3 regions of the Citrobacter sp. LST-B2 genome follow, and region 1 is predicted to be linked to each of the others. Evidence: predicted binding sites of a transcription regulator. Region 1 holds the regulator's gene; each other region holds the start of a gene.
The links. Region 1 encodes CRP, which controls carbon source genes, mostly activating them, when cyclic AMP is high. Its sites were predicted from a motif close to ATGTGANNNNNNTCACAT; they were not measured.
Positions count from the first base shown of each region.

Region 2: the regulator CRP is predicted to act here: its motif matches at 3,120-3,137, upstream of ACQ0PY_RS16445 (YfcZ/YiiS family protein).
Region 3: the regulator CRP is predicted to act here: its motif matches at 6,528-6,545, upstream of udp (uridine phosphorylase).

Region 1 is NZ_CP192598.1:428,539-439,359, forward strand. Features, by position in the region: gene ppiA (peptidylprolyl isomerase A) at 180-752, shown strand; gene ACQ0PY_RS01960 (YhfG family protein) at 861-1,028, shown strand; gene ACQ0PY_RS01965 (putative adenosine monophosphate-protein transferase Fic) at 1,018-1,620, shown strand; gene pabA (aminodeoxychorismate synthase component 2) at 1,652-2,215, shown strand; gene argD (bifunctional acetylornithine/succinyldiaminopimelate transaminase) at 2,301-3,518, shown strand; gene ACQ0PY_RS01980 (YccS/YhfK family putative transporter) at 3,586-5,673, opposite strand; gene crp (cAMP-activated global transcriptional regulator CRP) at 5,725-6,357, opposite strand; gene ACQ0PY_RS01990 (OsmC family protein) at 6,665-7,069, shown strand; gene ACQ0PY_RS01995 (phosphoribulokinase) at 7,169-8,038, opposite strand; gene ACQ0PY_RS02000 (YheU family protein) at 8,093-8,311, opposite strand; gene ACQ0PY_RS02005 (hydrolase) at 8,314-9,330, opposite strand; gene ACQ0PY_RS02010 (ABC transporter ATP-binding protein) at 9,336-10,821, opposite strand, start outside.
Region 2 is NZ_CP192598.1:3,394,059-3,404,879, reverse strand. Features, by position in the region: gene ACQ0PY_RS16460 (formate/nitrite transporter family protein) at 1-421, opposite strand, end outside; gene mlaA (phospholipid-binding lipoprotein MlaA) at 712-1,467, shown strand; gene fadL (long-chain fatty acid transporter FadL) at 1,529-2,869, opposite strand; gene ACQ0PY_RS16445 (YfcZ/YiiS family protein) at 3,243-3,527, shown strand; gene fadI (acetyl-CoA C-acyltransferase FadI) at 3,708-5,018, shown strand; gene fadJ (fatty acid oxidation complex subunit alpha FadJ) at 5,018-7,177, shown strand; gene sixA (phosphohistidine phosphatase SixA) at 7,370-7,855, shown strand; gene smrB (endonuclease SmrB) at 8,073-8,624, opposite strand; gene prmB (50S ribosomal protein L3 N(5)-glutamine methyltransferase) at 8,793-9,725, shown strand; gene aroC (chorismate synthase) at 9,752-10,821, shown strand, end outside.
Region 3 is NZ_CP192598.1:4,955,675-4,966,495, forward strand. Features, by position in the region: gene tatC (Sec-independent protein translocase subunit TatC) at 1-69, opposite strand, end outside; gene tatB (Sec-independent protein translocase protein TatB) at 72-602, opposite strand; gene tatA (Sec-independent protein translocase subunit TatA) at 606-875, opposite strand; gene ubiB (ubiquinone biosynthesis regulatory protein kinase UbiB) at 954-2,594, opposite strand; gene ubiJ (ubiquinone biosynthesis protein UbiJ) at 2,591-3,196, opposite strand; gene ubiE (bifunctional demethylmenaquinone methyltransferase/2-methoxy-6-polyprenyl-1,4-benzoquinol methylase UbiE) at 3,210-3,965, opposite strand; gene rmuC (DNA recombination protein RmuC) at 4,060-5,487, opposite strand; gene udp (uridine phosphorylase) at 5,641-6,402, opposite strand; gene ACQ0PY_RS23865 (dienelactone hydrolase family protein) at 6,663-7,472, shown strand; gene metE (5-methyltetrahydropteroyltriglutamate--homocysteine S-methyltransferase) at 7,539-9,800, opposite strand; gene metR (HTH-type transcriptional regulator MetR) at 10,036-10,821, shown strand, end outside.

The DNA.
Region 1 (10,821 bases):
ATCGGAAATTACAGGATCTGTTACATTTTTAAAGGTGATGTAAGTCACAATAATTAATGCTTTGATGAAGTTACATATGTTTCAGGTACGTAAAATTAGGTAAAGGGATGGCCTTGTCCCTGAAGGCTCTTTAGAATCAAACCACTGGCTTTTGTTACCGCTCTCCTAAAGGAAATCTCATGCTCAAATCGACCCTGGCGGCTGTTGCAGCTGTTTTCGCCCTTTCTGCTCTCTCTCCCGCAGCGCTGGCAGCAAAAGGGGATCCGCACGTTTTGCTGACGACCTCTGCAGGTAATATTGAACTGGAACTGAATAGCCAGAAAGCGCCTGTTTCAGTGCAAAACTTTGTCGATTATGTGAACAATGGTTTCTATAACAACACCACGTTTCACCGTGTAATTCCCGGCTTTATGGTCCAGGGCGGTGGCTTCACCGAGCAGATGCAGCAGAAGAAACCTAATCCCCCGATTAAAAACGAAGCCGATAATGGCTTGCGTAACACGCGCGGCACCATCGCGATGGCGCGTACTGCTGATAAAGACAGCGCGACCAGCCAGTTCTTTATCAACGTGGCCGATAATGCCTTCCTCGATCACGGCCAGCGTGATTTCGGCTATGCCGTATTTGGTAAAGTTGTGAAAGGGATGGAGGTGGCCGATAAGATTTCCCAGGTGCCGACCCATGATGTCGGCCCTTACCAGAATGTGCCGTCAAAACCAGTGGTTATCCTCTCCGCCAAAGTTCTGCCGTAATCCTTTCCCGCGCGGGCATTGCAGGCCCGCGTTGCTTTATCTTCCCTGCGTAACCGCGTTTTGCTGCTTATACTTGTGGCAAACACGGATCAATCAGGGAGGCGTAAAGTGAAAAAACTCACCGACAGGCAAAAATCCCGGCTCTGGGAACAGCAGCGCAACGTGAATTTCCAGGCCAGCCGCCGTCTTGAGGGCGTCGAAAGTCCGTTAGTCACGCTTAATCCCGCAGAGGCGCTGGCGCGTCTGGAAGAACTCCGGAGGCACTATGAGCGATAAAATCGGCGACGACCGCGATCCGTATCTTTACCCCGGACTGAATGTGATGCGTAACCGTCTGGGGATCCACCAGGTTGCACGTCTGGAACAGGCCGCTTATGAACTGACTGCACTACGAGCGGCGACTATCGAACTGGGCCCGGCGAAGCGCGGCTTGCCTCATCTGTGCGCGATTCATCGGCAGCTTTACCAGGACGTCTTTGACTGGGCGGGTCATCTGCGTGAAGTGGATATCTATCAGGGTGATACCCGTTTCTGCCATTTCGCGTACATCGAAAAAGAGGGAAATGCCCTGATGCAGGATCTGGAAGAAGAGGGCTACCTGATGGGGCTGCCAAAAGAGAAGTTCGTCAGTCGCCTTGCACATTATTACTGTGAGATCAACGTGCTACATCCGTTTCGTCTTGGCAGCGGCATGGCGCAGCGGATTTTCTTCGAACAGCTGGCTATTCATGCGGGGTATCTTCTTCACTGGGCAGATGTGCCGGTGGCGGAGTGGCGTCGGGCGAATCAGGAAGGGGCGATGGGCGACCTTAGCGCATTGCAGGCGATATTTCGTAAAGGGGTAAGCGAAGCCGAGGAAACTGAGTAGAATAGCGCGGTTTTCCTCGACCGGAGCCGCCATGATCCTGCTTATCGATAACTACGATTCTTTCACCTGGAACCTCTACCAGTATTTTTGTGAGCTGGGCGCTGACGTGCAGGTTAAGCGCAATGATGAATTGACGCTGTCGCAGATCGATGCGCTACAGCCGCAAAAAATCGTCATTTCGCCCGGTCCCTGCACCCCGGATGATGCCGGAATTTCGCTGGAGGTGATTCGCCACTATGCCGGACGTTTGCCGATACTGGGTGTCTGCCTGGGGCATCAGGCGATGGCGCAGGCTTTTGGCGCAACGATCGTACGCGCCGAAAAAGTGATGCACGGAAAAACGTCGCCCATCCACCATACGGGACAGGGCGTGTTTCAGGGGGTAACTAACCCGCTTACCGTCACCCGCTATCACTCGCTCATCATCGACCCCACCACACTGCCAGACTGCTTTGAGGTGACCGCCTGGAGCGAAACACAGGAAATTATGGGGATTCGCCATACGATGTGGGATCTGGAAGGGGTGCAGTTCCACCCGGAGAGTATTCTCAGCGAGCAGGGACATCAATTGCTGGAAAATTTCCTCAATCGGTGATTTGTGATTGCTATCCTGTGATTTTTTATGCATATTTTGTGATTATATTTTCACATTCATTTTTGCATAACTGGATGGGCATGAGATGGCAACTGAACAAACGGCAGTAACCCGGGCAACTTTCGATGAAGTCATTCTGCCGATTTATGCACCGGCGGAATTTATTCCGGTAAAAGGCAAAGGCAGCCGGATCTGGGATCAGCAGGGCAAAGACTATGTTGATTTCGCGGGCGGAATTGCGGTGACCGCGCTGGGGCATTGCCATCCTGTACTGGTCGATGCGTTAAAAGCGCAGGGCGAAACGCTCTGGCATACCAGTAACGTCTTCACCAACGAACCCGCGCTGCGTCTGGGACGGAAAATAATCGATGCCACCTTTGCCGAGCGCGTGCTGTTTATGAACTCGGGAACAGAAGCCAACGAAACGGCGTTCAAGTTGGCGCGTCATTACGCCTGCGTGCGCCATAGCCCGTTCAAAACCAAAATCATTGCCTTTCATAACGCGTTCCACGGTCGCTCGTTGTTTACCGTCACGGTGGGCGGTCAGCCGAAGTATTCCGATGGCTTTGGGCCGAAACCGGCGGATATCATCCATGTACCGTTTAACGATCTCCATGCGGTGAAAGCGGTGATGGATGACCATACCTGCGCGGTGGTGGTTGAGCCGGTACAGGGAGAAGGTGGCGTTCTGGCCGCGACGCCGGAGTTCCTGCAAGGGCTGCGCGAGCTCTGCGACGAGCACCAGGCATTGCTGGTGTTTGATGAAGTACAAAGCGGAATGGGGCGTACCGGCGATCTGTTTGCCTATATGCACTATGGCGTGACGCCGGATATCCTCACCAGCGCGAAAGCGCTGGGCGGCGGCTTCCCGGTGAGCGCGGTATTGACGACGCAGGAAATCGCCTCGGCGTTTCATGTCGGCTCTCATGGTTCGACCTACGGCGGTAACCCGCTGGCCTGCGCGGTGGCGGAAGCCGCGTTCGACATCATCAACACGCCAGAGGTTCTGGGAGGCGTGAGTGCAAAACGCCAGAGATTCGTTCAACATCTGCAGCAGATTGATGAGCAGTACCACGTGTTCAGCGATATTCGCGGTATGGGGCTGTTGATTGGGGCCGAGCTGAAATCACAATACAAAGGGCGTGCGCGTGATTTCCTCTATGCGGCAGCCGACGCGGGTGTGATGGTGTTGAATGCCGGTCCTGATGTGATGCGCTTTGCCCCATCGCTGGTGGTGGAAGAGGCGGATATCGACGAAGGGATGCAGCGTTTTGCACAGGCTGTGGCGAAGGTTATCGGTTAACGGTGTGCCTGACGGCGCGGCGTTTATCAGGCCTGGTGCTGATAACGCGCGTATCCGGCAATCCGTGTTAACCCCGCATATCCCGTAACCGGCGGCTGAGCCAGATCCCATGGTGCGGCCGCTGACGCCATGCGACAGACGAGATAGTATGCATCGTGTTCAGGTGCCCCAGCACGCGTTGCAGATGCTGTTCCAGCGTGCTTAAGGGGCCGTGGGTGAGCGCTTCGGGCGCTTCCAGAATATTCACATCCCCCGAACTGCCCGGCCCGTCGTATTCCAGCCGCTGCTGACAGCGTTGGATGGCAATTTCGCACGATTGCAGATATCGCTGCGCCAGTTCCGGCGTCAGCATCGTATGCTCACGCGCCAGCGTGGTCATGGCATTGATATGTTCGACGATAAACTGACTGTGCGTCACCCACAGCTTCATGTCCGCCAGATAGTGCGTGTTAAAGCCTGGCTCCTGCATCGCCTGATTCAGTGAGTTAAACAGCGTGTTGTGCGCCTGATTGACGCGCATACGCTGATAAGCCAGCGGTGTGGCCTGCGGATCGTCACTCAGAATCAGACGAATAGCTTCCTGATCGGCCTCCAGCGCATCATGGGCGTTTTTACGCAACAGTCCGCTCTGCCATTGTGGCCATAACCAAACGGTGCCGCCAAACGCAATCAGGCAGCCTATCACCGTGTCGACAAATCGCGGAATGATGAACTGTTCGCCGTCCAGCGTCAGGAGTTGCAGGGTGTACACCGCCGTGACGGTAAATCCCACGGTCGCCCAGCCGTAGTTTTTGCGGATGGTCAGATAGCTGACCAGGGTGATCACCAGCATCAGCGCCAGCGTATATCCTTCAGGAATATGAAAGTGCAGTGTTACGCCTGCGATAATCAGCCCCACCAGCGTTCCCGCCGAACGGTGCAGAATACGCACGCGGGTGGCGCCGTAACCGTTTTGTGTCACAAACAGCACCGTCATCAGGATCCAGTAAGGCTTCGGCAGATGCAGCGCGGTTCCCATCAGACTGGCGATACTGAGCATGACGCTGATCCGCCCGGCGCTGCGGAGCGCCGGAGATTTCAGCGAGAGGTAGTTTTTCAACGCCGGCAGCAGCGGTAGCCGACGCTGCTTATCGGCCATCAGATCGCGGGCGTACAATGGTCGCTGGGTGCGCAGTACGCGGGCGATACGGCTGAAGTGCCAGTAACAGAACTGCCCGACGGGGTTATCCGGATGCTGATGAGCAATTTTTTCCAGCGCGCCAATCTGCTTTTGCATGGTGAACCGCGTCGGCAGCCGGTGATACAGAATGTCATCCGCCAGTACGCGCAGGCGAGCGGCGACCGTTTGCGCCGTCCAGCGTATCACCTGCTCCGCGTGACTGCGCTCGACCAGCTTTTGCACCTCTTCCGGTTGATGCAAACTGACGGAGATATGTTCCTGCAGATCCAGCGCTTCCTGAAAGGCGCGCAGCATCCGCTTATAGTCATTATTGTGATGCGCCGACAGCATGTGCATCTGCTGATAGCACTGGGTGATGAGGTCGACGGCCTTCTGCTGGCGCACCAGAAGCGGCGGCAGGGCTTTTTCCGGGTCGGTATGCTGGGTCAGCATGCTGTATTTCGCTTCGCAGTAATCCGCCAGTTCCCGGTACAGCAGGCTCAGCGACTCGCGCAGCGGCTGTTCGCGCCAGAGCCAGAACCAGAACCAGTTAAACAAGCCATACCACAGCGTGCCCAGCGCGTAGATCAGCAGCGGTTCCCAGACCGGCATATTTCCTGCCAGGCTCAGTGTGAAAATCGCCGCGATCAGCGAGGCCGGAAGCAAACGCGCGTGAAGGGAGCTCAATTCAGCGGTGACGCCGAGCGTGAGCGTCAGGCCGGTCAGGATCAGGGGTAACGGCACCGCTTGCGCCAGCAGTAGCTGCATGATCAGGCTACAGCCGGCAAACAGCGACGCACCGATAATCAGACGTTTGAAAAAGCGTTTGTGCGGAGTATCAAGCCCGGCAATGTTGCAGCAGGCGGGAACGAGAGAGAAGAGCAGGCCCAGATGTAACTGCCCGATGATCAGTCCGACGGCCACGGGCAAACAGAGCACCAGCGTTTGACGTAGTGCATAATTGATTTCTGGGTGATAAATCAGTCTGCGCCACATTGGCAAAACAAAAATGACGCGCTAGCGGGTAGCGCGTCATTTCCGATGAGATTAACGAGTGCCGTAAACGACGATCGTTTTACCGTGAGCGGAGATCAGGTTCTGATCTTCCAGCATCTTCAGAATACGACCAACGGTTTCGCGAGAGCAGCCAACGATCTGGCCAATCTCCTGGCGAGTGATTTTGATCTGCATGCCGTCCGGGTGAGTCATCGCATCAGGTTGTTTCGCCAGATTCAGCAGAGTCTGGGCGATACGACCGGTCACGTCGAGGAAGGCCAGGTTACCGACTTTCTCTGAAGTGACTTGCAGACGGCGAGCCATTTGGGAAGAGAGGCGCATCAGAATATCCGGGTTCACCTGGATCAACTGACGGAATTTCTTGTAAGAAATTTCAGCCACTTCACACGCTGTTTTCGCCCGAACCCATGCGCTACGTTCCTGGCCTTCTTCAAACAGGCCCAGTTCGCCAATAAAATCACCCTGATTCAGATAAGAAAGGATCATTTCTTTGCCTTCCTCATCCTTAATCAACACTGCCACTGAGCCCTTAACGATGTAGTACAACGTTTCTGCTTTTTCACCCTGGTGAATCAGCGTGCTCTTGGACGGGTACTTATGAATGTGGCAATGAGACAAGAACCATTCAAGTGTCGGGTCTGTTTGCGGTTTGCCAAGCACCATGCGCGATTATCCTCTGTTATAAGCTGTCTCCAGAGCCAAAAAATGCCGCTGTCTCTGGGGTTGCAAAAATGTGCTTCCCGCGTCCTGGGAAGAGGCTGTCAAAAACTCACTGCAGCCTTTAATGTGAAGTCCTCTGCATACATGCAGTACATCAATGTATTACTGTAGCATCCTGACTGTTTTAGCATAGCTTTAGCCGTGTGTCTCCTGGTGTCTCGCTTCAGCATGACGGAGGTCGCCTTCCGTTGCGAGAAATGTTATGTACGCGTAATCTGTCAGGAAAATTGACGCACTGGAGTTAAAAAATATGCAAGCGCGTGTTAAATGGGTTGAGGGGTTAACCTTCCTTGGTGAGTCGGCTTCCGGACACCAGATTTTGATGGACGGTAACTCTGGTGATAAAGCGCCGAGCCCGATGGAAATGGTGTTGATGGCAGCGGGCGGTTGCAGCGCCATTGACGTGGTTTCTATCCTGCAAAAAGGCCGTCAGGATGTGACGAACTGCGAAGTGAAACTGACGTCAGAACGTCGCGAAGAGGCGCCACGCCTGTTCACCCACATCAATCTGCACTTTATTGTCACCGGTAACGATCTGAAAGATGCCGCCGTTTCGCGTGCGGTCGACCTGTCAGCGGAGAAGTACTGCTCTGTGGCGCTGATGCTGGGAAAAGCGGTCAACATTACCCATTCATATGAAGTGATTGCGGCGTAATTTTTCCTGTCGCCGGATGGCGGCTAGCGCCTGGTCCGGCCTACAGATCCCTGATTTGTAGGCTCGATAAGCGTAGCGCCATCGCGCACTTCCCATCGTTTATTCGATCTTCTTGCCTTCCATCAGTCGCTGCACCAGCGGCAACATGATGAGTTCCATTGCCAGCCCCATTTTGCCGCCGGGTACCACCAATGTATTGATGTGGGAAATGAATGACCCCTGCAGCATCGCCAGCAACCAGGGGAAATCGATTCCTTCCAGATTACGGAAATGAATCACGACAAAGCTCTCATCCAGTGACGGAATGCCTTTGGCCGCGAATGGGTTCGAGGTGTCGACGGTGGGAACGCGCTGGAAGTTAATGTGGGTGCGGGAGAACTGCGGCGTGATGTAGTTGATATAGTCGTCCATCGAACGCACCACCGAATCCATCACCGCCTCACGAGAATGGCCTCGTTCGCTGGTGTCGCGGATAAGCTTCTGGATCCACTCCAGGTTAACGATGGGGACCACGCCGACCAGGAGATCAACATGTCTTGCGACCTCATGCTGGGGCGTGACGACGCCGCCGTGCAGGCCTTCATAGAACAATACGTCAGTGGGTTCCGGCAGGGGTTGCCACGGGGTAAACGTCCCCGGTACCTGATTCCATGGCACGGCTTCATCATAGGTATGCAGATATTTACGCGACTGGCCTTTGCCCGTCTGACCGTACTCGATAAACGTCTGCTCCAGTAGACCGAAGTCATTGGCGTCGGGGCCAAAATAGCTGATGTGGCGTCCGGCGTCGCGTGCTTTGCGGATCGCCATATCCATTTCCGGACGGGTATAGCGGTGAAAACTGTCGCCTTCCACCTCGGCTGCGCGCAGGTTGAGCTGCGCAAAAATTTTACGGAACGCGAGGCTGGTGGTGGTGGTCCCCGCGCCGCTGGATCCTGTTACCGCAATCACCGGATGTTTGGCAGACATGTTAACTCCATCAATAAATTGATTTTTTATTATAGTCGGCCGATAGCGTGCGGGTTATTCGCGAAATTGCTTGCGCGGCATGATATTGACGGTTTCGTGCAACTCAGACCACACCAGCACCGCTTCGCCACACTGTAACTGGCGTTTGACGTCGGCGACTTTTTGTTCAAGGGTACGTTCATGTTCACCATAATCGGTACCTTCGCGCAACACAAAGCTTTCGATCAGATTGTCCAGCGTCTCGGGGGAAAGGTCCTGCCAGGGGATTTGCATGATTAGACCTCCAGATACGGTGTCAGCCAGTCAGGGATGCGCGATTCCAGCCACATTTCTGGCCGACGTAGCGTCCCGCCAATAAATCCAACGTGCCCGCCATGTTCGGTTAACTGATATTCCACCTGCGGCGGTAAATCTTCTGCTTTGGGGATCACATGATGATCCATAAACGGGTCGTCTTTCGCGTGAATGATCAGCGTCGGAATGGCGATGTCGCTGAGCAAGGGCATGGCACTGCACTGACGATAGTAGTCGATAGCATCGGCGAAGCCGTGAATTTTGGCAGTGATCAGATCGTCAAACTCACGGATCCGGCGCAGGGACTTCAACTGCGCCAGGCTCACCGGCAGCGAGCCTGGATAAGCCGCCAGCTTGCGCGATGCGTTAGCTTTCAGCAGGTTGAGCAGATAGCGCTGATAAATACGGGAAAAGCCTTTATCCATATGATAGCTGCATGCTTCCAGTACAAAGGGAGCCGAGACAATGACCGCCGCATCAAGCGGGATGTTTTTCCCTTCTTTAGCCAGCAGGCATGCCAACATATTTCCGCCGAGCGAATAGCCTACGGCGGCCGTCGGCGCGTGGCCAAATTCCCGCTGCAACCAGCCTAAGAACCAGGTTCCGTCTTCGGTTTCACCGGAGTGATAAATACGGTTCAGGCGATTCGGTTCGCCGCTGCAACCGCGAAAGTGCATCACCACGCCAAGCCAGCCACGATTCTTTGCCGCTTCAATCAGGCCATGTGCGTACGGACTGTTCAGGCTGCCTTCCAGACCATGAAAGACCACCAGGCGCGGCTTGTGCTTCGCCTGATGCGGATCTTCACTCCATGCCAGATCGACAAAGTCGCCGTCGGGCAATTCCAGACGCTGCCAGTGGGCGTCGAAATTCACCTTTCGGCGGATCAAACGCGGCAACATGGTCTGTAGATGGCAGTTACTGATACCGCGCATCGGGCGAAATTCGTCACTGCTGCCATTTGGCATCTCTGGGTCGTGAAGGATTACGTGTGTCATCACCGTTACTCGCTCAGCATCTGCTCAAGCTGTTCCTGGGCGTCCAGCCAGGCCAGTTCGCACGCTTCCAGCCCGGCTTTGGCGCTGGCCTGCTGTTGCAGACATTCCGTCAGCTCGGCTTTGCGGCTCTGGTCGTAAAGTTCGCTGTCACCCAGCTTCTCTTCTGCCTGCGCCAGCTGTGCGTTCAGCTTCTCCATCTCTTTTTCCAGACGGGCGATCTCTTTACGCAGCGGCTGGGTTTGCGTCCGCAGTTCAGCTTCCCGACGCTTCTGATCTTTACGCGCTTGCGCGCTGTTGATGTTCTCTTTTGGCGTCTCGTCGGACTGGCCTTCCTGCTTCTGCACATCGCTCAGCCACTGCTGATAATCTTCCAGATCGCCATCGAACGGCTCGACCTTGCGGTCATGCACCAGATACAGATCGTCGGTTGTGGAGCGCAGCAAATGGCGGTCGTGCGATACGACCACCAGCGCGCCTTCAAATTCAATCAGCGCTTCGGTTAATGCCTGGCGCATGTCGAGATCAAGGTGGTTAGTCGGTTCATCGAGCAGCAACAGGTTCGGACGCTGCCAGACGATCAGCGCCAGCACCAGTCGCGCTTTTTCACCGCCGGAGAAACGACGCGTCTCTTCGCTGACTTTATCGCCCTGAAAGCCGAAGCCACCCAGGTAATCGCGTAGTTTCTGTTCCAGTTCTTGTGGCGCCAGTCGCACCAGATGCTGCAACGGCGACTCATCCGCGCGCAAATACTCAAGTTGATGCTGGGCGAAATACCCGAGCTTAATGCCTTTTGCCAGGCCAATTTCACCGCTCACCGGCGCGAGTTCGCCCGCCAACAGTTTAATGAGCGTGGATTTACCCGCACCGTTACGTCCCAGCAAACCAATACGCGATCCTGGCACCAGGTTCAGTTTGATTGAATCCAGAATGATGCGTTCGCCGTAACCGGCGCTCACTTTCTCCATCTTCAAGAGCGGATTCGGCAGGCTTTCCGGCGCGCGGAAGCTGAAATGGAACGGGTTATCGACATGCGCCGGGGCAATCAGCTCCATGCGTTCCAGCATCTTAATACGGCTCTGTGCCTGTTTTGCTTTCGTGGCTTTGGCGCGGAAGCGATCGATATAGCTTTGCAGATGCGCCACGCGCTCCTGCTGGCTTTCATGCATCGCCTGTTGCTGGGCCAGACGCGTGGCACGCTGAATTTCAAACGCGCTGTAGTTGCCGGTGTACTCGAACATCGTTTGCTGTTCGATATGAATGATTTTATCCACAACCGGATCGAGGAAATCACGGTCGTGAGAGATCAGAATCAGAGTGCCCTGATAGCTCTTTAGCCATTTTTCCAGCCAGATAACCGCATCCAGATCGAGGTGGTTGGTTGGTTCATCGAGCAGGAGGAGATCGGAGCGACAAATCAGCGCCTGAGCCAGGTTGAGACGCATACGCCAGCCGCCGGAAAAGTCGCTGACTGGACGTTCCAGTTGTTCATTA
Region 2 (10,821 bases), 2.1 Mb from region 1:
GCATCAACAGGCCCGCGTTACTGAGCGTCGGATTCTGCATGACGGGCAGCACGGCGGTGACGGTGTTTTCAGTGAACAACTGCTGACGAGCCATGATGACGATGATAAAGCCAAAGGTATAGCCGAGATTCTCCAGCAAGAAACTGCCGGGTACCCCCTCCAGTTCAACGTGGAAGATCCCTTTTGCCAGCAGCGAAGCCCCCATCGAAAGCCCGGCGGCGATGGCAGACCACAGCAATGCCATCGCGTCCCGTTCCAGCTCTTTCTCCCCGTCCTGACGAATATGCTCATGAATCGCCATCGCCCGCGAGGGGAGGCGATCCTCATCCAGTTCTATCTTCTTCCCATCCTGTTTTTCTTCACTTTCGACGGCAAGCTCGTCGCTATGTTTATCTAATTTGTCGTTTTCATGATCGACCATTATTCGTCTCCGGTATGAGCACTGACACGTTAAAGCGTAGCGGTTTTTAGCCTGCTCCCGTCAGGACATGTTCTGAAAACGCAAAAATGGTAACGTTTGTTTTTCTTCATCCCGCTAAAATAGAAGCGCGACGATTCTGGTGTGACCAGGCTATGATCAAATCAACAAGTTCGGTGATATAGACATCGTTTGACGTACTGTTACAATCGCTCACACCTTTACAGGCGGATACGATAGCGTTCCGTCATGGATGGCAATCAGCGATAGCCATAATTAACAGGGAGACATTTATGAAGCTTCGCCTGTCGGCGCTTGCGCTGGGAACCACACTGCTGGTGGGGTGTGCGAGTTCCGGCACAGAACAGCAGGGGCGTTCAGACCCGCTTGAAGGGTTCAACCGCACCATGTACAACTTCAACTTTAATGTGTTGGATCCGTATATCGTTCGACCGGTGGCCGTCGCATGGCGTGATTATGTTCCGCAGCCTGCCCGTAATGGTCTGAGCAACTTCACTGGCAACCTGGAAGAGCCGGCGGTGATGGTGAACTATTTCCTGCAGGGCGATCCGTATCAGGGGATGGTGCATTTCACCCGCTTCTTCCTCAACACGATCCTGGGGATGGGGGGCTTTATTGACGTCGCCGGTATGGCGAACCCGAAACTGCAGCGTGTTGAACCGCATCGCTTCGGCAGCACTTTAGGTCACTATGGCGTAGGTTACGGTCCTTACGTGCACTTACCGTTCTATGGTAGCTGGACGATCCGTGATGATGGCGGCGATATGGCGGATACGTTATATCCGGTGCTCTCCTGGCTGACCTGGCCGATGTCTATCGGTAAATGGACGGTTGAAGGGATTGAAACCCGTGCCCAGTTGCTGGATTCCGATGGTCTGCTGCGTCAGTCTTCCGATCCCTACATTATGGTTCGTGAAGCTTACTTCCAGCGTCATGATTTTATCGCTGATGGCGGCAAGCTCAAGCCGCAGGAAAACCCGAACGCGCAGGCGATTCAGGATGAACTCAAAGAGATCGATTCCGAGTAAGCCAGATTGAGCAAATAAAAAGGTGAGCTAAAAAGCTCACCTTTTTTACATCTGCAAGAAATCAGAATGCGTAGTTGAAGTTGGTACCGAACAGCCAGGCTTTACCTTCAGACTCGAACTGGTACGGACCTTCGTTAATCTTAACGCTCTGACCGTGCATGTAAGAGACACCAACGTCCACAGACGCATCTTTATTGAAGGCGTAGGTGGTACCGGCGCTCAGCCAGAAGCGGTCTTGATCCGGAATCGAGATAGAGCGGTTTTGTGATGGAACCGGGCTATCATCGAAGGCGATACCGGTACGGAACGTCCAGTTATCATCGTAGTAGTAGGTGGTTCCCAGTGCGATGCGGTAAGCGTCTTTAAAGCCTTCATGTTTCTGGAACAGCGTATCACCACTGGTGGATTTTGCTTTCAGCTCCTGGAACTGACTCCAGCTGGTATAGGCCAGGCTGTAGTGGATAGCCCACTGCGGCGCTACGCGGTTATAACCGGACACTTCCCACATTTCTGGCAGGTTAAGCGTCAGGTAACCTGACTGAGTGGCGCCGCCGGTAGCGGTCGGGATACCCAGGTTGTAGTTGTTGATCGCCGGAGGCAGATCGCTGCTGTAATTACCTTTAAAGTCAATTTTGACTTCAGAACGGTAGGTCAACGCGTAGCGGTTGTTTTTATCCAGTTCATACAGGATCCCGGCGTTCCAGCCGAAGCCCCATTGGTTACCATTCAGATGAGCAATTTTGGTATCGCTTGGGATGCCATTTGCGGTGGCAGCCAGTTGCTGACCCTGCGGCGTTTGTCCGGCTGGAGAGTTCATCACCTGACCGGCGACCAGTTGCCCCAGGTCACCGGCGAAGCGTTCGATTTTCGCACGCGCATAAACGGCGTTCAGACCAAGACCGAAGCTCCAGGCATCGTCTAAGCGATAGGCGCCGCTTAAGTTGAGGTTCATGGTTTCGAGGTCGGTGGTACCGCCAACAGAACCGCCTGCGTAGGTATCGTTGAACTCTGTTGCCAGACCGTAGTTAGAGGTAATTGATGCCCCCCAACCGAACTGATCGTTAATTGGCGCAACAAAGTGTGCGTTTGGCACCCATGCCGTTGGCGCGATGTTATCGGCATCAAGGCTACGGCCAGACGGAGAGCGTCCGCTGATGTTGACGTCCGGATCGATATAGACCGCACCCGCAGAGAACGTCGGGCGATCGAACATTGTGATCAGCGCTGGGTTACGGCTGACGTTACCTGCATCGTCTGCGATAGCGCCTTCACCCGAATAGGCCCGGCCGAGGCCAGAGGAAGAAAATTCGTTTAACTGAAAGCCTGCAGACCAGGCCTGGGTGGAGATAATTGCCACTGCGACTGCGAGAGCAGACTTTGTTAACAGGGTTTTCTGGCTCATGACCATAACCTCAATTGATTTATTTTTATACAAACTATGTTACATGGTGTAACAGGAGCGCGAAGTGTAGGGTCTGTGGTACAACATAGAAATCAGACCAGTGGCGTGAGTATAGGTCTGACCAGCTGAAATGTTGCAAGTATGTTTATAACTTTTTTCAATTGTGATCTTAAAAACGCGATCCAGCTGGCAAAATTGACGGTTTGCGCACTCACCCTTTTAGGTGAAATTTGTTTTAGATCATTTTTAATTGTGATTTCGGTCACTTATCGCATTTCGCACAATTAACAACTGGAGAGGTGAATGTGGGGGGCGTAAAATATCCCCATCGTTTATCTGGCACCCTGGGTGCGAAATACAGAGGAAATCTACAATGAGTAAATGCAGTGCTGATGAAACCCCGGTTTGCTGCTGTATGGATGTTGGTACCATCATGGACAACTCCGATTGCACCGCATCATACAGCCGCGTGTTCGCTAACCGCGCAGAGGCTGAAGAGACGCTGGCGGCGCTGACCGAAAAAGCCCGTAGCGTGGAATCTGAACCGTGCAAAATCACCTCGACCTTCACTGAAGAGTCTGACGGCGTGCGGCTGGATATCGATTTTGTCTTCGCCTGCGAAGCCGAAACCCTGATTTTCCAGCTGGGTCTGCGTTAATCCCGCCTCGTTGTTTCTGATGCCCCGGTGAGTTTTCCCCGGGGCATTTTCGTTTCAGGCAGTGATTATTCACTGTGTCGTAGCTCTCACTTTCTTTGCGCTCCGCTTGGCTAAATGTAAAAAATTGGTTAAGACTATGATCAGGTCAGACCACTTATTTATTTTTTACAGGGGAGTGTTATGAGTCAGGCATTACCGCTGGTCACCCGTCAGGGCGATCGCATCGCCATCGTGAGCGGATTACGTACGCCTTTTGCCCGTCAGGCGACCGCATATCATGGCATTCCCGCCGTCGATCTCGGCAAAATGGTGGTTGGCGAACTGCTTGCACGCAGTGAAATCCCTGCTGATGTGATTGAACAACTGGTTTTTGGCCAGGTGGTACAGATGCCGGAAGCGCCGAACATCGCGCGTGAAATTGTGCTCGGGACCGGGATGAATGTGCATACCGATGCCTACAGCGTCAGTCGTGCCTGTGCAACCAGTTTTCAGGCAGTGGCTAACGTCGCAGAAAGCCTGATGGCCGGCACCATTCGTGCGGGTATCGCCGGTGGGGCTGATTCATCTTCGGTGCTGCCCATTGGCGTCAGCAAAAAACTGGCGCGGGTGCTGGTCGATGTCAACAAAGCCCGCACGATGGGGCAGCGTCTGAAACTCTTTTCCCGTCTGCGCTTGCGCGATCTGATGCCCGTCCCGCCTGCTGTGGCGGAATACTCAACCGGTCTGCGAATGGGCGATACCGCTGAGCAGATGGCGAAAACCTACGGGATTACCCGTGAACAACAGGATGCCCTGGCGCATCGTTCTCATCAGCGGGCCGCCCTGGCGTGGGCAGAAGGTAAGCTCGCCGATGAAGTCATGACCACTTACACACCGCCTTTTAAAGAGCCCCTGTCTGAAGATAACAATATTCGCGGCAACTCCACGCTGGCAGATTACGCCAGACTGCGTCCGGCATTTGACCGCAAGCATGGCAGCGTTACGGCGGCAAACAGCACTCCGCTGACCGATGGCGCGGCGGCAGTCATCCTGATGACGGAATCTCGAGCGAAAGAGTTGGGGCTGGTTCCGCTCGGCTATCTGCGCAGCTACGCGTTTACCGCGATCGATGTCTGGCAGGATATGCTGCTGGGTCCGGCCTGGTCTACGCCGCTGGCGCTGGAACGTGCGGGCATCACAATGGCCGATCTGACGCTTTTCGATATGCACGAAGCCTTTGCCGCGCAGACGCTTGCCAATCTCCAGTTACTTGGCAGTGAGCGTTTTGCCCGCGAGGTGCTCGGTCGAAGCCATGCCACTGGCGAAGTGGATGACAGCAAATTTAACGTACTTGGCGGTTCAATTGCCTTTGGACATCCATTTGCCGCGACGGGCGCGAGGATGATCACGCAAACGCTGCACGAATTACGTCGTCGTGGTGGCGGCTTTGGCCTGGTCACCGCCTGCGCAGCGGGTGGGCTGGGTGCGGCAATGGTTCTGGAGGCGGAATAATGGAAATGACATCGGCTTTTACGCTTAACGTGCGTCTGGACAACGTCGCGGTCATCTCTGTTGATGTCCCCGGAGAAAAGATGAATACCCTTAAGGCGGAGTTTGCCTCGCAGGTACGCATCATTCTTAAACAGATTCGCGAGAACAAGGCGATTCGCGGCGTCGTCATTATTTCTGCAAAAGCGGACAATTTTATTGCCGGGGCGGATATCAATATGATTGGCCGCTGCAAAAGCGCCCAGGAAGCAGAAACGCTGGCGCGACAGGGGCAGCAACTGATGGCCGAGATTAACGCGCTGCCGATTCCGGTGGTGGCCGCCATTCACGGCGCTTGCCTGGGTGGCGGACTTGAACTGGCGCTGGCCTGTCATACTCGCGTTTGCACGGACGATGCAAAAACCGTACTCGGTTTACCGGAAGTGCAACTCGGGCTGCTGCCGGGGTCGGGCGGTACCCAACGGCTACCCCGACGGGTGGGTGTTAGTACGGCGCTGGATATGATCCTCACTGGTAAGCAACTTCGCGCGAAGCAGGCGCTGAAAGCGGGGCTGGTGGATGAGGTAGTCTCGCAGACGATCCTGCTGGATGCTGCCGTGGAATGGGCGAAAAAAGATCGTCCCGTTCACCGCGCTTTACCGGTTCGTGAACGTATTCTGGCGGGCCCGCTCGGACGGGCGTTGCTGTTCCGCATGGTCAGCAAGAAAACAGAACAGAAAACCCAGGGAAATTACCCGGCGACAGAACGTATTTTACAGGTGATTGAAACCGGACTGGCACAGGGGAGTAGCAGCGGCTATGACGCGGAAGCGCGCGCGTTTGGCGAGCTGGCGATGACGCCGCAATCGCAGGCGTTACGCAATATCTTTTTTGCCAGTACGGACGTGAAAAAGGATCCGGGCAGCGAGGTGCCGCCAGGGCCGCTTAACAGCGTCGGCGTTTTAGGTGGTGGACTGATGGGAGGCGGTATTGCGTACGTCACAGCCTGTAAAGGTGGCTTGCCAGTTCGTATCAAAGACATAAATACCAAAGGAATCAATCACGCGCTGAAATACAGCTGGGATCAGCTTGAAACGAAGGTACGTCGTCGGCATATCAAAGCCAGTGAACGTGACAAACAGCTGGCGCTAATATCGGGTTCGACCGACTATCGCGGCTTTTCCCATCGCGACCTGGTGATTGAAGCGGTATTTGAAGATCTGTCGTTAAAACAACAGATGGTGGCGGAAGTTGAGCAGAATTGCGCATCCCACACCATTTTTGCCTCCAACACGTCATCTTTACCGATTAGCGATATTGCGGCCAAAGCGGCCAGGCCTGAGCAGGTGATTGGTCTGCACTTCTTTAGCCCGGTAGAAAAAATGCCGCTGGTGGAGGTGATTCCGCATGCTATGACGTCGGGGCAAACCATCGCCACTACGGTTAAGCTGGCGAAAAAACAGGGCAAAACGCCAATTGTGGTGCGTGATAAGGCTGGGTTCTACGTAAACCGCATTCTTGCGCCGTATATCAATGAAGCGATTCGCCTGCTGACCGAAGGTGAGCGGGTCGAGCAGATCGACAGCGCACTGGTAAAGTTTGGTTTTCCGGTTGGGCCAATCCAACTTTTGGATGAGGTCGGAATCGACACAGGCACTAAAATTATACCGATACTGGAAGCCGCTTATGGCGAGCGTTTTAGCGCCCCTGCAAATGTTGTTTCATCAATTTTGAATGACGATCGCAAAGGTAGAAAAAATGGTCGGGGTTTCTATCTTTATGGGGCGAAAGGGCGTAAAAGCAAAAAACAGGTCGACCCTACAATTTATACGCTTATAGGCGCTCAGGGGCAGAGCCGGCTCTCCGCTTCGCAGATTGCGGAACGCTGCGTCATGTTAATGCTCAATGAGGCGGCGCGCTGCTTCGATGAGCAGGTGATCCGTAGCGCGCGCGACGGTGACATTGGCGCAGTGTTTGGTATTGGTTTTCCTCCGTTTCTCGGTGGCCCGTTCCGTTATATGGATTCTCTCGGGGCGGGTGAAGTGGTTGCGGTATTGCAACGTCTGGCTTCGCTGTATGGTCCGCGGTTCACGCCGTGCGATACGTTGTTACAGATGGCGGAGCGGGGTGAAAGTTTCTGGAAAGCAGATGCAACTGACCTGAAAGAACAAGGTCAAATGTAAGGTATATCCGCACTGAATGGCTGTGGGTTGGTTAAATTGTAAACACAGATTGACTATACTTACGCCATTGAGGTAAAACACAGCGTTTCATTCAGTGAACGGATAAGGCACAATGCCGGCCACTGCATTACAGCAACCCTGAGGGGTTTTGGCTGGGGTGCGTGTGATTCTGGTTAACAAAAGCGGTGCAATATGCAAGTTTTTATCATGCGTCACGGCGACGCGGCCCTCGATGCCGCCAGTGATTCGGTTCGTCCCTTAACCCCCTGCGGTTGTGACGAATCACGCCTTATGGCGAACTGGCTGAAAGGTCAAAAAGTGGATATCGAACGTGTTCTGGTGAGCCCGTTCCTGCGAGCCGAACAAACGTTGGATGTGGTAGGGGGATGCATGAACCTGCCACGCGACGTGGATGTTTTGCCGGAGTTGACTCCCTGCGGCGATGTCGGTCTGGTCAGCGCCTATTTGCAGGCTCTGGCCAATGAAGGCGTAGCCACCGCGCTGGTAATCTCCCACCTTCCGTTAGTGGGGTATCTGGTGTCCGAGCTGTGTCCAGGCGAAACGCCGCCGATGTTTACCACCTCCGCGATTGCCAGTGTGACGCTGGATGAAAGCGGAAAAGGGGTGTTCAACTGGCAGATGAGCCCGTGCAACCTCAAAATGGCGAAAGCGATTTAACCGCTGTATTCTCTGTAAAGAACCGCTGATGCGGCTCTTCAGACTGCTGACAAAGAAGAAAAAACGTGGTTTTTCCTTCTTTGTGGTTATCAGCCGAAAATCAATAAATTGATTTTTCCTGGTTTTTTAATGAGGTGCTCTCTGCTTGTCGGGGGGCCGGAATCAGGTTTATCAGTACGCTAAAGAGCCGCTGATGCGGCTCTTGTTGTTTCTGTGCTCAGGGCAGTTCCGGCGGCGCCCACTCTTCCACTTCGATTAACACCAGCAGCGCGGCATCGCCGCCGTACTCTTTCGGTGCCTGATGGAAGGCCATGACGTGCGGATGCTGCGCCAGCCACAGCGGCGTCTGTTGTTTCAGCACATGTTTGCCGTGACCGTGCATCACGCAGGCGCAAAACACATGTTCCCGGCGGCAGGCGGCAATCAGCGCGCCCAGTTCCTGCTTTGCCTGAAGCTGCGTCAGACCGTGTAAATCGAGAAACAGCTCCGGAGAGTAATCGCCACGGCGCATTTTCTTCAGCTCGAAATGGCTCACGTCAGGACGGACATATTTGACCGGGCCTTCCGTATTCAGCAGCGGCTGAAACTCATCAGAGAAATAATGGCTGGCATCGGCCTGCTCCGAAAGCAGCCGCTTAACCGGCACCTCGGTGATCTTTTTACGCAGCGGGCGATGAACAATGGTGTCCTGTTTAATCTGACGGGTGCCGGTCATCAGCTGCCGGAACAGCGCCTGGTCCTCCTCGCTCAGCGATGTTTTCTTTTTCATTCTGCGATCTCATCTTTTTTTATTGTCCGTTAGTTTACCCGACTCGATGCGGATGCGAATGCTCAAAACGCAATTTTCACCCGCAACCCCTGCGTGATTGCTGATTTATCGCCGTCTTCATGGCAAACTAGCCGCCGAAATTAATGCGAGCATGCCCTGGAGGAACAGGTGGATAAAATTTTCGTTGATGAAGCAGTGAGTGATCTGCATACCATTCAGGACATGTTGCGCTGGGCGGTCAGCCGTTTTAGCGCGGCGAACATCTGGTACGGTCACGGTACCGATAACCCGTGGGATGAAGCCGTGCAACTGGTGTTGCCATCGCTGTATCTGCCGCTGGATATTCCAGAAGATATGCGTACCGCGCGCCTGACCTCCAGCGAACGCCACCGTATTGTTGAGCGCGTAATCCGCCGTGTGAACGAACGTATTCCGGTGGCCTATCTGACCAACAAAGCCTGGTTCTGCGGCCATGAGTTTTATGTTGATGAGCGCGTGCTGGTGCCGCGTTCTCCAATTGGTGAGTTGATCAACAACCGCTTTGCGGGGCTGGTCAGTGAGCCGCCTCAGCTAATCCTTGATATGTGTACCGGTAGCGGCTGTATTGCGATTGCCTGCGCCTATGCCTTCCCGGAAGCGGAAGTGGATGCGGTAGATATCTCGGCGGACGCGCTGGCCGTGACCGAACACAACATTGAAGAGCACGGTCTGATCCATCATGTCACGCCGATTCGTTCCGATCTGTTCCGTGACCTGCCGAAGGTTCAGTACGATCTGATCGTAACCAACCCGCCGTACGTTGATGCGGAAGATATGTCCGATCTGCCTAATGAATATCGTCATGAGCCGGAACTGGGTCTGGCGTCCGGCACTGACGGCCTGAAACTCACCCGTCGCATTCTGGGCAACGCGCCGGATTACCTGTCTGATAACGGCATTCTGATTTGTGAAGTCGGTAACAGCATGGTACATCTGATGGAACAATATCCGGATGTGCCGTTCACCTGGCTGGAATTTGACAATGGCGGCGATGGCGTCTTTATGCTGACCAAAGCCGAGTTGATTGCTGCCCGCGAGCACTTCAGCCTCTATAAAGATTAAACCACAACGACAACAACGAGACCGCAATGGCAGGAAATACAATTGGACAACTCTTTCGTGTAACCACCTTCGGCGAATCGCACGGGCTGGCGCTCGGTTGTATCGTCGACGGTGTGCCGCCAGGCATTCCGCTGACAGAAGCTGACCTGCAGCACGATCTCGACAGACGTCGCCCTGGCACGTCGCGTTACACGACGCAGCGTCGCGAACCGGATCAGGTGAAAATCCTCTCCGGCGTGTTTGAAGGCGTAACGACGGGGACCAGCATAGGTCTGCTGATTGAAAACACCGATCAGCGCTCGCAGGACTACAGCGCTATTAAGGACGTGTTTCGTCCGGGACACGCAGACTACACTTACGAACAAAAATATGGCCTGCGCGATTATCGTGGCGGCGGGCGTTCTTCCGCGCGAGAAACCGCGATGCGCGTGGCGGCAGGTGCCATTGCTAAAAAATATCTCGCTGAAAAATTTGGCGTAACCATTCAGGGCTGTTTGACCCAAATGGGCGACATTCCGCTGGCAATCAAAGACTGGTCGTTGGTCGAGCAAAACCCGTTCTTCTGTCCTGACCCTGATAAAATTGAAGCGTTGGACGAACTGATGCGCGCGCTGAAAAAAGAAGGCGATTCCATTGGCGCGAAAGTGACCGTGGTCGCCAGCGGTGTGCCAGCAGGCCTGGGTGAACCCGTCTTTGACCGACTTGATGCCGATATCGCCCACGCGCTGATGAGCATCAATGCGGTGAAAGGCGTCGAAATTGGTGACGGCTTTGAGGTCGTGGCGCTACGCGGCAGTCAGAATCGTGATGAAATCACCAAAGACGGCTTCCAGAGCAATCACGCCGGCGGTATTCTGGGCGGGATCAGTAGCGGCCAGCAAATCGTGGCCCACATGGCGCTGAAACCGACGTCCAGTATTACCGTTCCGGGTCGCACAATTAACCGTTTTGGCGAAGAGGTGGAGATGATCACGAAAGGTCGTCACGATCCGTGCGTGGGGATCCGTGCGGTACCCATCGCGGAAGCGATGCTGGCGATCGTGCTGATGGATCACCTGTTACGTCAACGGGCGCAAAATGCGGATGTCAAAACGGA
Region 3 (10,821 bases), 570 kb from region 1:
GCAGTTAAGCAGACGTTTACGCAGCTCAATCAGGTGCGTGATAAGCGGTTGAGTATCTTCTACAGCCATGTTTACGGTTTATCACTCGACGTAGGGGAGGAGCCAGCAACAGGGGCAGCGGTTTTCGGTTCAGCGTCCTTCACGTTGACGGCAGGAGACGTCTCCCCGACAATCTCAGGAGCCTGTTCCGGTGCGCTGGCCTGGACTTCAGCAGTAGCGGGCGTGACCCCTTCATGCTGTTCTTCGTTCCCTTTCACCACCGGGTTATGGATGGTGTGCGCTTCGTCGCTCGCTTTTTCGGGCTCGTTCGCGCTATAGGAACGTTTCATTGACTCCGCCGCCTGGCGCAGTTCATCCATTGAGGCTTTCAGCTCGGGAGTCAGATTTTCCAGGCTCGCTTTCTCAACCTTTTTCAGGCTGTCCTGAAACTCCTGGAGCTTAAGCTCCTGGGTCAGTTCATTCTGAACGGTGGTCGCAAGGGATCGCAATGCGCGTACCCAGCCAGCTATCGTTTTGACGGCTACCGGCAATCGCTGCGGCCCCAGTACGACGAGGCCGATAATAAACACCAGTAACAGTTCGCTAAAGCCAATATCAAACACGAATTACACCTGCTCTTTATCGTGGCTTTTCGCGTCTTCTTTTTTCGCCGTTTCTTTAGCAGCGTCTGCCGGTTTGTCAGTAATAGACTTCGCGGTAAAGTCAGCGTCCTGACTGGCTTTATCCTGTTTAGCATCATCATCACTCATGGCTTTTTTGAAGCCTTTGATGGATGCGCCAAGATCGGAACCGATGGAGCCGAGCTTCTTGGTGCCAAACAACAGTACAACGATGACGGCAATGATCACCAACTGCCAAATACTGATACCACCCATACATGTTCCTCTGTGATAGATGATGAATTAATAAGGCCGTAGTATACGTTACCCGGCCTGCCTTGAGCGATGAAAAAATCAGCGAGTTTTGCGCCAGCCGACAATCCAGGCGACCAGACCGCCTGCCATCAACCAGCCGGGCATATAGCCCCATTCAGGACGATTAATCAACAGGAATGTCCCACTCAATAGTAACGTGGCTCCAATTCCCAATAAGTAACGGGATTGGCCCTGACGCACATGATTCTCCTGAAGCTCGCGCGCAATCTTATCAACACTGTGCTGTAAATATTTGCCCTGGCGCAAACTGTCGTACACCAGTTCAGGGAGTTCTGGCATTTTTTCGACCCAGAACGGCGCTTTTTCCTTAAATGCCCTGACCAGCGCCGGAATACCGACCTGATCTTTAATCCATGATTCCAGAAAAGGCTTCGCCGTTTTCCAGAGATCCAACTGCGGATACAGCTGACGTCCTACGCCCTCAACATACAGTAATGTCTTCTGCAACAATACCAGTTGAGGCTGCACTTCCATGTTAAATCGACGCGCCGTATTGAAAAGGTTTAACAAAACGTGACCAAACGAGATTTCTGCTAGCGGTTTCTCGAAGATAGGCTCGCATACGGTACGAATCGCAAACTCAAACTCTTCAACGTTGGTATCCGGCGGAACCCAGCCTGAATCAACATGCAGTTCCGCAACCTTGCGGTAATCACGATTAAAGAACGCGATAAAGTTCTCCGCCAGGTAACGCTTATCTTCCTTGTTTAAGGAGCCGACAATGCCGCAATCAATGCCAATATATTTCGGGTTTTCGGGGTGTTCATAACTGACAAAGATGTTTCCGGGATGCATATCCGCGTGGAAAAAGCTGTCGCGAAACACCTGAGTGAAGAAAACCTGCACGCCGCGCTCCGCCAGCAACTTCATGTTGGTGCCGTTTTTCTCCAGCGTCACCACATCGGAAACCGGGATGCCATAGATGCGTTCCATCACCATCATATTCTCACTGCAGTAGTCAGAATAAACTTCCGGGATGTAGAGCATGGGGCTGTCTTCAAAGTTTCGCCGTAGCTGAATGGCGTTGGCCGATTCGCGCAGCAGGTTCAGCTCATCAATCAGTGTTTTTTCATATTCCCGCACCACTTCCGTCGGGCGCAGACGGCGACCGTCCGGTAGCAAGCGCGGCACCCAGCGGGCAAGACGATAAATCAGTCGTAGATCCGCTTTGATAACCGGCAGGATGTCAGGACGTATGACTTTGATGACGACCTCTTTGCCGTTCGATTTCAGTCTCGCCGTATGCACCTGAGCAATTGACGCCGACGCCAGCGGCTGAATCTCGAATTCATCAAACCAGGCTTCAACGGGCAGTCCGCCCATCGCTTCTTCGATTTGCGCTTTCGCCAGCTTGCCATCGAAGGGGGCGACTTTGTCCTGTAACAACGCCAGTTGATCGGCGATATGCGGAGGGAAGAGATCGCGGCGAGTTGAGAGCATTTGACCAAACTTGATCCACACCGGCCCTAACTCCTGCAGAGCCAGTCTCAGTCGCTCTCCCAATAATTTGTCTTTATGCCGGTTTGGCATCCAGAACAGGCAGTAACGCCATAACCGCAGCGGCAGCGTGATCCGCATTTTGGGGATGAGTTCATCAAGTCCGTAACTTAAAAAAGTGCGAATGATGAAATACAGGCGCCGTACTTCACCTGGCGTCATTTAGCCTCCAGTTTTTCCAGCCGCCGGGTCAGCGCATCGACAGCGCGTTCCACCGCTGCCGTTTCTTCCGCGAACCAGGCAACCTCTAACGGTCCGGGTGCCATTCGCCACTCTTCCGTAATGGCTTCGGCAACATAACGTTGCTGACGTTGGATCCCGTGACGGAGAAATTTTGCCCCGCCGCGCAGGGCTTTGCTGATCCCTTCCGCCGCGATGTCGCCGGTATAAGGCGCCAGCAGTTCAGCAGGATCGAATTCCGCCAGGTCGGCAAGGGCAACGAAATTTTGCACAACCTGAATATCACCCTGCACTTCCAGTTCGCCACTGCGAATCAGCGCAGCCAGTTGCTGGCGGTCACGTAATTTTGGCAATACGCTGGCATGAGTGATCACCGTACAATCGGCCTCGCCAGCCCACTCGCCCAGCACGTCAACCTGGCGTTCGCTGAACAGCAGAATTAATGATGTCGAAAAGCCTTTTAGCTCTACACGCAGCACTTTTCCCAGCAGACGCGCTCGCGCCGTTTTCAACGCCGGCGAACGATACAGGAATGAATTAAGCAAACTTTCCATTCCTGCAGTCACTAAGGGTTTAAAAGGCATCCCCGTTCTCCTGTCAGAACTTATAGCCACGATGTAGCGCAACCACACCCGCTGTCAGGTTGTAATAGTCGACACTTTCGAACCCGGCGTCCTGCATCATCGCTTTCAAGGTGTCCTGATCGGGATGCATACGGATGGATTCCGCCAGATAACGATAGCTATCGGCATCATTGGCGACCATTGAACCGATACGCGGCAGGATATGGAACGAGTAGGCGTCGTACGCTTTGCTCAGTGGCTCGATAATCGGTTTAGAGAATTCCAGCACCAGCAGACGACCACCTGGCTTCAGGACACGGAACATCGAGCGCAGGGCTTTGTCTTTGTCCGTGACGTTACGCAAACCGAAGGAAATAGTGATGCAGTCAAACGTATTGTCCGGGAACGGCAGCGCTTCCGCATTGGCCTGAACATATTCTACGTTGCCAATCACGCCGATATTGCGCAGCTTTTCACGACCCATTTTGAGCATTGAGTCATTGATGTCAGCCAGAATCACCTTGCCGGTCTCCCCGACCAGACGGGAGAATTTAGCCGTCAGATCGCCGGTTCCCCCGGCTAAATCCAGTACTGTCTGACCACGGCGGACGCCGCTACAGTCGATGGTGAAGCGCTTCCACAAACGATGGATGCCAAAAGACATCAAATCATTCATAACATCATATTTTGATGCCACAGAATGAAAAACGTGGGCCACCATGTCCGCTTTATGCTCTTTAGCGACAGTCTGAAAACCAAAGTGCGTCGTTTCTTGTGAATTATCCACCATCTCAGTGCCTGCTCATCAAAAAATTGTTCGAGAAGTGTAACAGATTGGGGCGCATTGCCCTACCCTTCTGCCCGTCCGGGTTACTCCGAACGGACTAATTCGATTGCTGCTTTATCCCGTCATCGTCGGAATAAGATGCATCTTCCTGCTCTTCAGGTACCGATCGCAACCGATACTCTTCATCCTGCGTTGTGGCCTGTTCCGCCAGTTCAGGGTTAATCTCGCGCTTAATTTCTACCCCTAAGCCGCGAAACGCTTCGGCCTGTGCCAGCACGTTGCCGCGCCCCGACGACAGCTTTTTCATCGCCTGACGATAGTTATCCTGCGCTTTGTCCAGACTCTGTCCGATGGAGGACATATCGTCGACAAACAGCCGCATCTTGTCATAGAGCTTACTCGCACGGTCCGCAATCTGTTGCGCATTACGGCTTTGATGTTCGTAACGCCAAAGATTCGCAATGGTTCGCAACGCCACCAGTAATGTCGTGGGACTGACCAGCATAATATTGTTTTTAAGCGCTTCAGTAATCAGTTCGGGCTGTCGGTCGAGCGCTAACAGAAACGCGGGCTCCACCGGAATAAACATCAGCACGTAATCCAGCGTGCGCAGCCCCGGAAGTTGCTGGTAGTCCTTACGTCCCAACAGGCGAATATGGTTACGCACCGAAGCAATGTGTTCCTGAAGCGCGCTTTCGCGGGTGTAATCGTCTTCCGCATTAAAATAGCGCTCATAGGCCACCAGCGTCATTTTGGCGTCGATCACCACATCTTTTCCCTGCGGTAAACGTACAATTACGTCGGGCTGCATGCGGGAACGAACGTCATTCTCGATACTGACCTGCGTTTCGTACTCATAACCTTCACGCAGTCCGGATGCTTCCAGCACACGGGTGAGTACGACTTCGCCCCAGTTCCCCTGCGTTTTATTATCGCCTTTTAGTGCACGCGTCAGGTTGACCGCTTCCTGGGCCATTTGTGCATTAAGCTGTTGGAGATTGCGAATTTCATGCGCCAGGGTGTGACGTTCTCGCGCTTCCTGACCAAAGCTGTCCTGAACCTGGCGACGGAAACCGTCCAGTTGTTCACGCAGCGGCGTCAGCAGACCATTCAGGCTCTGTCGGTTTTGCTCATCAACCCGGCGATTGCTTTGCTCAAAGATTCGGTTTGCCAGGTTTTCAAACTGTTCGCTCAGACGCTGCTCGCTGTTGATCATCTGGCGAATTTTATCTTCCGCATGCTGCTGTGTGGCTTCCATTCGCGTGGTCACTTCACGCAGATCCGCTTCCAGCGAGGTGTTAATGCTGCGCAGGCTACGTAATTCGTTATTGAGCAACTCGCACTCATCACGCCAGTGTTCACTTTGGGCAAGCTGTTGTTTGGCAGCACTTAATGCCGCAACCATCTCTTCACGTTCAGCGAATTGTTCGGCTTTCTGTTGCGCATGCTGATAGCTGGCTATCAGCCAGCCAAGCGCAATGCCCACCAGCGCAATAACCGCATAAATGATGATTGAGATATCCAAAATGCCTCCCGACGCCATACATCACCCGCACAAAATAGAATTGTGCTGTATAAACGTCCAGTTTTAAAGAACTTTCCTGCGAGGCGGTACGCAAATAATCGCGTAAAAGCAAAAGGCCGAACGCGTCGGCCTTGTTTACGGAAGAGAAGAGAATTAGATGAGACGACGTGCCGCTTCCACCACGATTTTCACCGCATGGCTTTCAGTTTGTTTCATCGTCTCCGCATTCGGGATCTCTTGCTGGGTGCGGTTGACGATTACCCCCGCAACCATCCCGGCGCGCAGGCCCTGGCTTGCACACATGGTCAGCAGCGTGGCGGACTCCATTTCGTAGTTCATCACGCCCATTGACTGCCACTCTTCCATGGAGCCTTTGAAACGACGTACTACGCGACCGGAGAAAGTGTCGTAACGTTCCTGGCCTGGGTAGAAGGTGTCAGAAGATGCAGTTACGCCCACGTGAGTTGTGGCACCGATGGATTTTGCCGCTTCAACCAGCGCGGTGGTGCATTCAAAGTCAGCGACTGCCGGATACTCCATCGGCGCAAAGTGCAGGCTCGCACCATCCAGACGAACGGACGCCGTGGTGACCAGAACATCGCCGACATTGATATGCGGCTGAATGGCCCCCGTGGTGCCAATACGCAGGAAAGTACGAATGCCCAACTGAGCCAATTCTTCCACCGCTATAGAAGTTGATGGGCCGCCGATACCGGTCGAGCAGACGATGACGGCTTTACCGTCCAGCTCTGCGCGCCAGGTAGTGAATTCACGGTGAGATGCCAGTTTAACCGGCTTCTCCATCAGCGCGGCGATCTTTTCTACACGTTCCGGATCGCCAGGGACGATAGCCAGCGTAGCCCCTTGTAAATCGTTCTTGGTGAGGCCGAGATGAAAAACGTCAGACCTGGACATATAAAACTCCTCTGTGATTCGGTTTTTGTCAGAAGAAGCAAAAAGACACTTTACCGAAGGACTTAAGATATTTTCGTGACCGCTATCACCATGATGCAATTCATTTGCATGAATTTACCTACAAAAAGTGATCAACATCACATCAATAGCCCAACTTTCTCTTTCTTTGCACAAAAAGCGAGCCGTTTGAGGCAGTGTGAATGGTTAAAGGCTGTCTATAGTTAATAGTGCGCTATTTTTCTAAGGGTACGGAGAATACCATGACATCAACACCACAAACCGGTTTTGCACCTGCAGCATCCCCTATTGCCTCTACCTCAGTGCATACCCCGGACGACGCCATCGTCGCGGGTTTTACGTCAATCCCTTCTCAGGGGGACGAGATGCCGGCGTTTCACGCCCGGCCGAAAAAGAGCGATGGCCCACTGCCTGTGGTCATTGTAGTGCAGGAAATCTTTGGCGTGCATGAACATATCCGCGACATCTGCCGTCGTCTGGCGCTGGACGGCTATTTGGCTATCGCGCCAGAACTCTACTTCCGCGAAGGCGATCCCAATGATTTCGCCGATATTCCCACGCTATTGAGCGGTCTGGTGGCGAAAGTGCCGGATTCTCAGGTTCTGGCCGATCTGGATCACGTCGCCAGTTGGGCGTCCCGCAACGGTGGCGATGTTCATCGTCTGATGATCACTGGCTTTTGTTGGGGCGGACGTATTACGTGGCTGTACGCGGCGCATAACCCGCAACTGAAAGCCGCTGTAGCCTGGTATGGGAAGTTGGTTGGCGATAAGTCGTTGAATTCGCCGAAACATCCTGTCGATGTGGCGACCGATCTGAACGCCCCGGTGCTGGGTCTGTACGGCGGTCAGGATAACAGTATTTCACAGGAGAGCGTGGAGACCATGCGCCAGGCCTTACGCGCCGCTAACGCCAATACGGAGATTGTTGTCTATCCTGATGCCGGTCATGCCTTCAATGCCGACTACCGCTCGAGCTATCACGAAGAATCTGCCAAAGACGGCTGGCAAAGAATGCTGGCGTGGTTTGCACAGTACGGAAGTAAGAAATAACGCAGGTCTGAACCGCCCCCCGACAACAGGCCCGGTGGCGACTTCGCCTTACCGGGCCCAGGAAGATCACGCCTGACGCAGATTCTGCGCGGCTTTCACCATGTTCGCCAGCGCGGCGCGGGTTTCCGGCCAACCGCGGGTTTTCAGGCCACAGTCCGGGTTCACCCACAGGCGTTCAGCCGGGATACGTTGTGCCGCTTTTTGCAACAGCGCCTCAATCCACTCTACGCTCGGGACATTCGGCGAGTGAATGTCATACACGCCCGGTCCGATTTCGTTCGGATAGTCGAACTCTTCGAACGACTCCAGAAGCTCCATGTCGGAACGTGAGGTCTCAATGGTGATCACGTCAGCATCCAGCGCGGCAATAGAATCCATGATGTCGTTAAACTCGCAGTAACACATGTGGGTGTGGATCTGGGTATCATCTTTCGCCACCGCCGCGTTGATACGGAACGCTTCCACGCCCCACGCCAGATAAGCCGCCCAGTCGCTACGACGCAACGGCAGCCCTTCGCGTAGTGCGGGTTCATCAATCTGAATGATGCCAATGCCTGCCGCTTCCAGATCCGCCACCTCATCACGCAGTGCCAGCGCGATCTGTTTGGCGATGGTTTCGCGGGTGACGTCTTCACGCGGGAAGGACCAGCAGAGAATGGTCACCGGGCCGGTCAGCATGCCTTTTACCGGTTTGTCAGTCAGCGACTGAGCATACTTCGCCCATTCTACGGTGATCGCTTCTGGACGGCTGACGTCGCCGATCACCACCGGCGGTTTCACGCAGCGAGAGCCGTAACTCTGCACCCAGCCATTCTGGGTGAAAACAAAACCATCGAGGTGCTCACCGAAATATTCCACCATGTCGTTACGCTCGGCTTCACCGTGGACCAGCACGTCCAGGCCTAAGCGTTCCTGCTCAACAATCGCTTGCTTAATATGCTCCGCGATGCCAGTGCGATAGTTGTTAGCATCAAGCTGACCTTTTTTGAAGTCCAGACGCAGGCCGCGGATTTCAGTAGTCTGCGGGAAAGAACCGATAGTGGTCGTCGGCCATGCAGGCAGGTTGAAGCGCGCACGCTGAGCTTCAGCGCGCACTTCGTACGGGTTCGCCCGCTGGCTGTCCTGCGCGGTGATGGCCGCCAGACGTTTTTCCACTGCTGCATTGTGCACACGGGTCGAGTGGCGACGCGCCTGAATCGGTGCGCTCCATTCGGCGATGGCGGCGGTATCGCCGCTGTTCAGCGCATCGCGCAGCAGCGTCAGTTCACCACACTTTTGCAGGGCGAAGGCAAACCAGCTCTTCACTTCCGCATCCAGACGCGTTTCAACGCTCAGGTCGATCGGGCTGTGCAGCAATGAGCAGGACGAGGCCACCCACAGATCGCGAAGGCCTACGATATCTTTAATCTGGGCATATTTTTCTGTCAGATCGGCACGCCAGACGTTGCGTCCATTGACCAGACCGGCAGACAGCAGCCAGTCAGTCGGCAGGCGTTTGTGCAGCGCTGTCACGTCATCTTTACCGTGGACCAGGTCAACGTGGAGTCCCTGTACCGGCAGCGCGGCAATGGTATCAAGGTTAGGCGTTACACCTTCAAAGTAGGTGGTCAGCAGCAGTTTCACCTGCCCGGAAAGCGCATCGTAGGCCGGTTTGAAGGCGTTCAGCCACGTCTGCGGCAGTTCCAGCACCAGCGCGGGTTCGTCGATCTGCACCCACTCGATGCCGCGTTTTGCCAGTTCCGCCAGCACCTGCTGGTAAACCGGCAGAATGTCTTTCAGCAGGCTCAGGCGATCGAACGACTCGCCCTTTACTTTGCCCAGCCACAGGTAAGTGACCGGGCCGAGCAGCACAGGTTTCACCTTGTGACCCAGCGCCAGCGCTTCGTCTACTTCATCCAGCAGTTGTGTCCAGGTCAGTTTGAACTGCTGACCCTTAACGAACTCCGGCACCATATAGTGATAGTTGGTGTTAAACCATTTGGTCATTTCTGCCGCCGCAGCCGGTTCGCCGGTCGGCGCACGACCGCGACCAATGCGGAACAGGGTGTCGATATCGACGGAACCATCTTTGTTCTGATGACGCGCCGGGACGTTACCGAGCAGCAGGCTGGTGGTCAGAACATGGTCGTACCAGGCAAAATCGCCGACCGGCAGTAGATCGATACCTGCCTGCTTTTGCTGATCCCAGTGACGCGCCCGCAGTTCGCGGCCCACCGCCAGCAGTTCTTCACGGGTCACATTACCCGCCCAGTAGCCCTCTTGCGCTTTTTTCAGCTCGCGACGCAGGCCAACACGAGGGAAACCGAGGGTGTGATTCAGTATTGTCATTTTACTTCCTCTAATTATATGTAAATCCTATGGATTTTTAATTCAGGGAAGGTGGCAAGTTTGCTCATCCCCGGGAGCTTACATCAGTAAGTAACCAGGGCGGGGAAACGCAGCCAACGCACCATAAATTTAAAATACGAAGGATTTTGGACGTCTGGATGTTTACACATCCATATTTGACAGTTACTGTATATTCCTCAAGCGCAATTTGTTCATGCCGAAGTGAAGGACTTTCATGATCGAGATTAAACACCTGAAAACGCTCCAGGCGTTGCGGAATACCGGGTCACTGGCAGCCGCCGCGGCGACGCTGCATCAGACCCAATCCGCCCTGTCTCACCAGTTCAGCGATCTGGAACAGCGCCTTGGCTTTCGGCTATTCATACGTAAAAGTCAGCCGCTGCGTTTCACCCCACAGGGTGAGATCCTGTTGCAACTGGCCAGTCAGGTTCTGCCACAAATTAACCGCGCGTTGCAGGCCTGCAACGAACCACAACAAACCCGTCTGCGTATCGCCATTGAGTGCCATAGCTGTATTCAGTGGTTGACCCCGGCGCTGGAAAACTTCCGCGCCAAATGGCCGCAGGTGGAGATGGATTTTAAATCCGGCGTGACGTTTGACCCCCAACCGGCGCTCCAGCAGGACGAGCTCGATCTGGTGATGACCTCTGACATTCTGCCGCGCAGCGGGCTGCATTATTCTCCGATGTTTGATTTTGAAGTTCGCCTGGTGCTGGCACCCGAGCATCCGCTGACCAGCAAAACGCAGATCACCCCGGAAGATTTAGCCAGCGAAACGCTGCTGATCTATCCGGTACAACGCAGTCGACTGGACGTCTGGCGTCATTTTCTTCAGCCCGCAGGGGTCAGCCCGTCACTGAAAAGCGTGGATAATACTCTGCTGTTGATTCAGATGGTGGCGGCAAACATGGGCATTGCTGCCCTGCCGCACTGGGTCGTGGAGAGTTTTGAACGCCAGGGTCTGGTGGTGACCAGAACCCTGGGAGAGGGCTTATGGAGC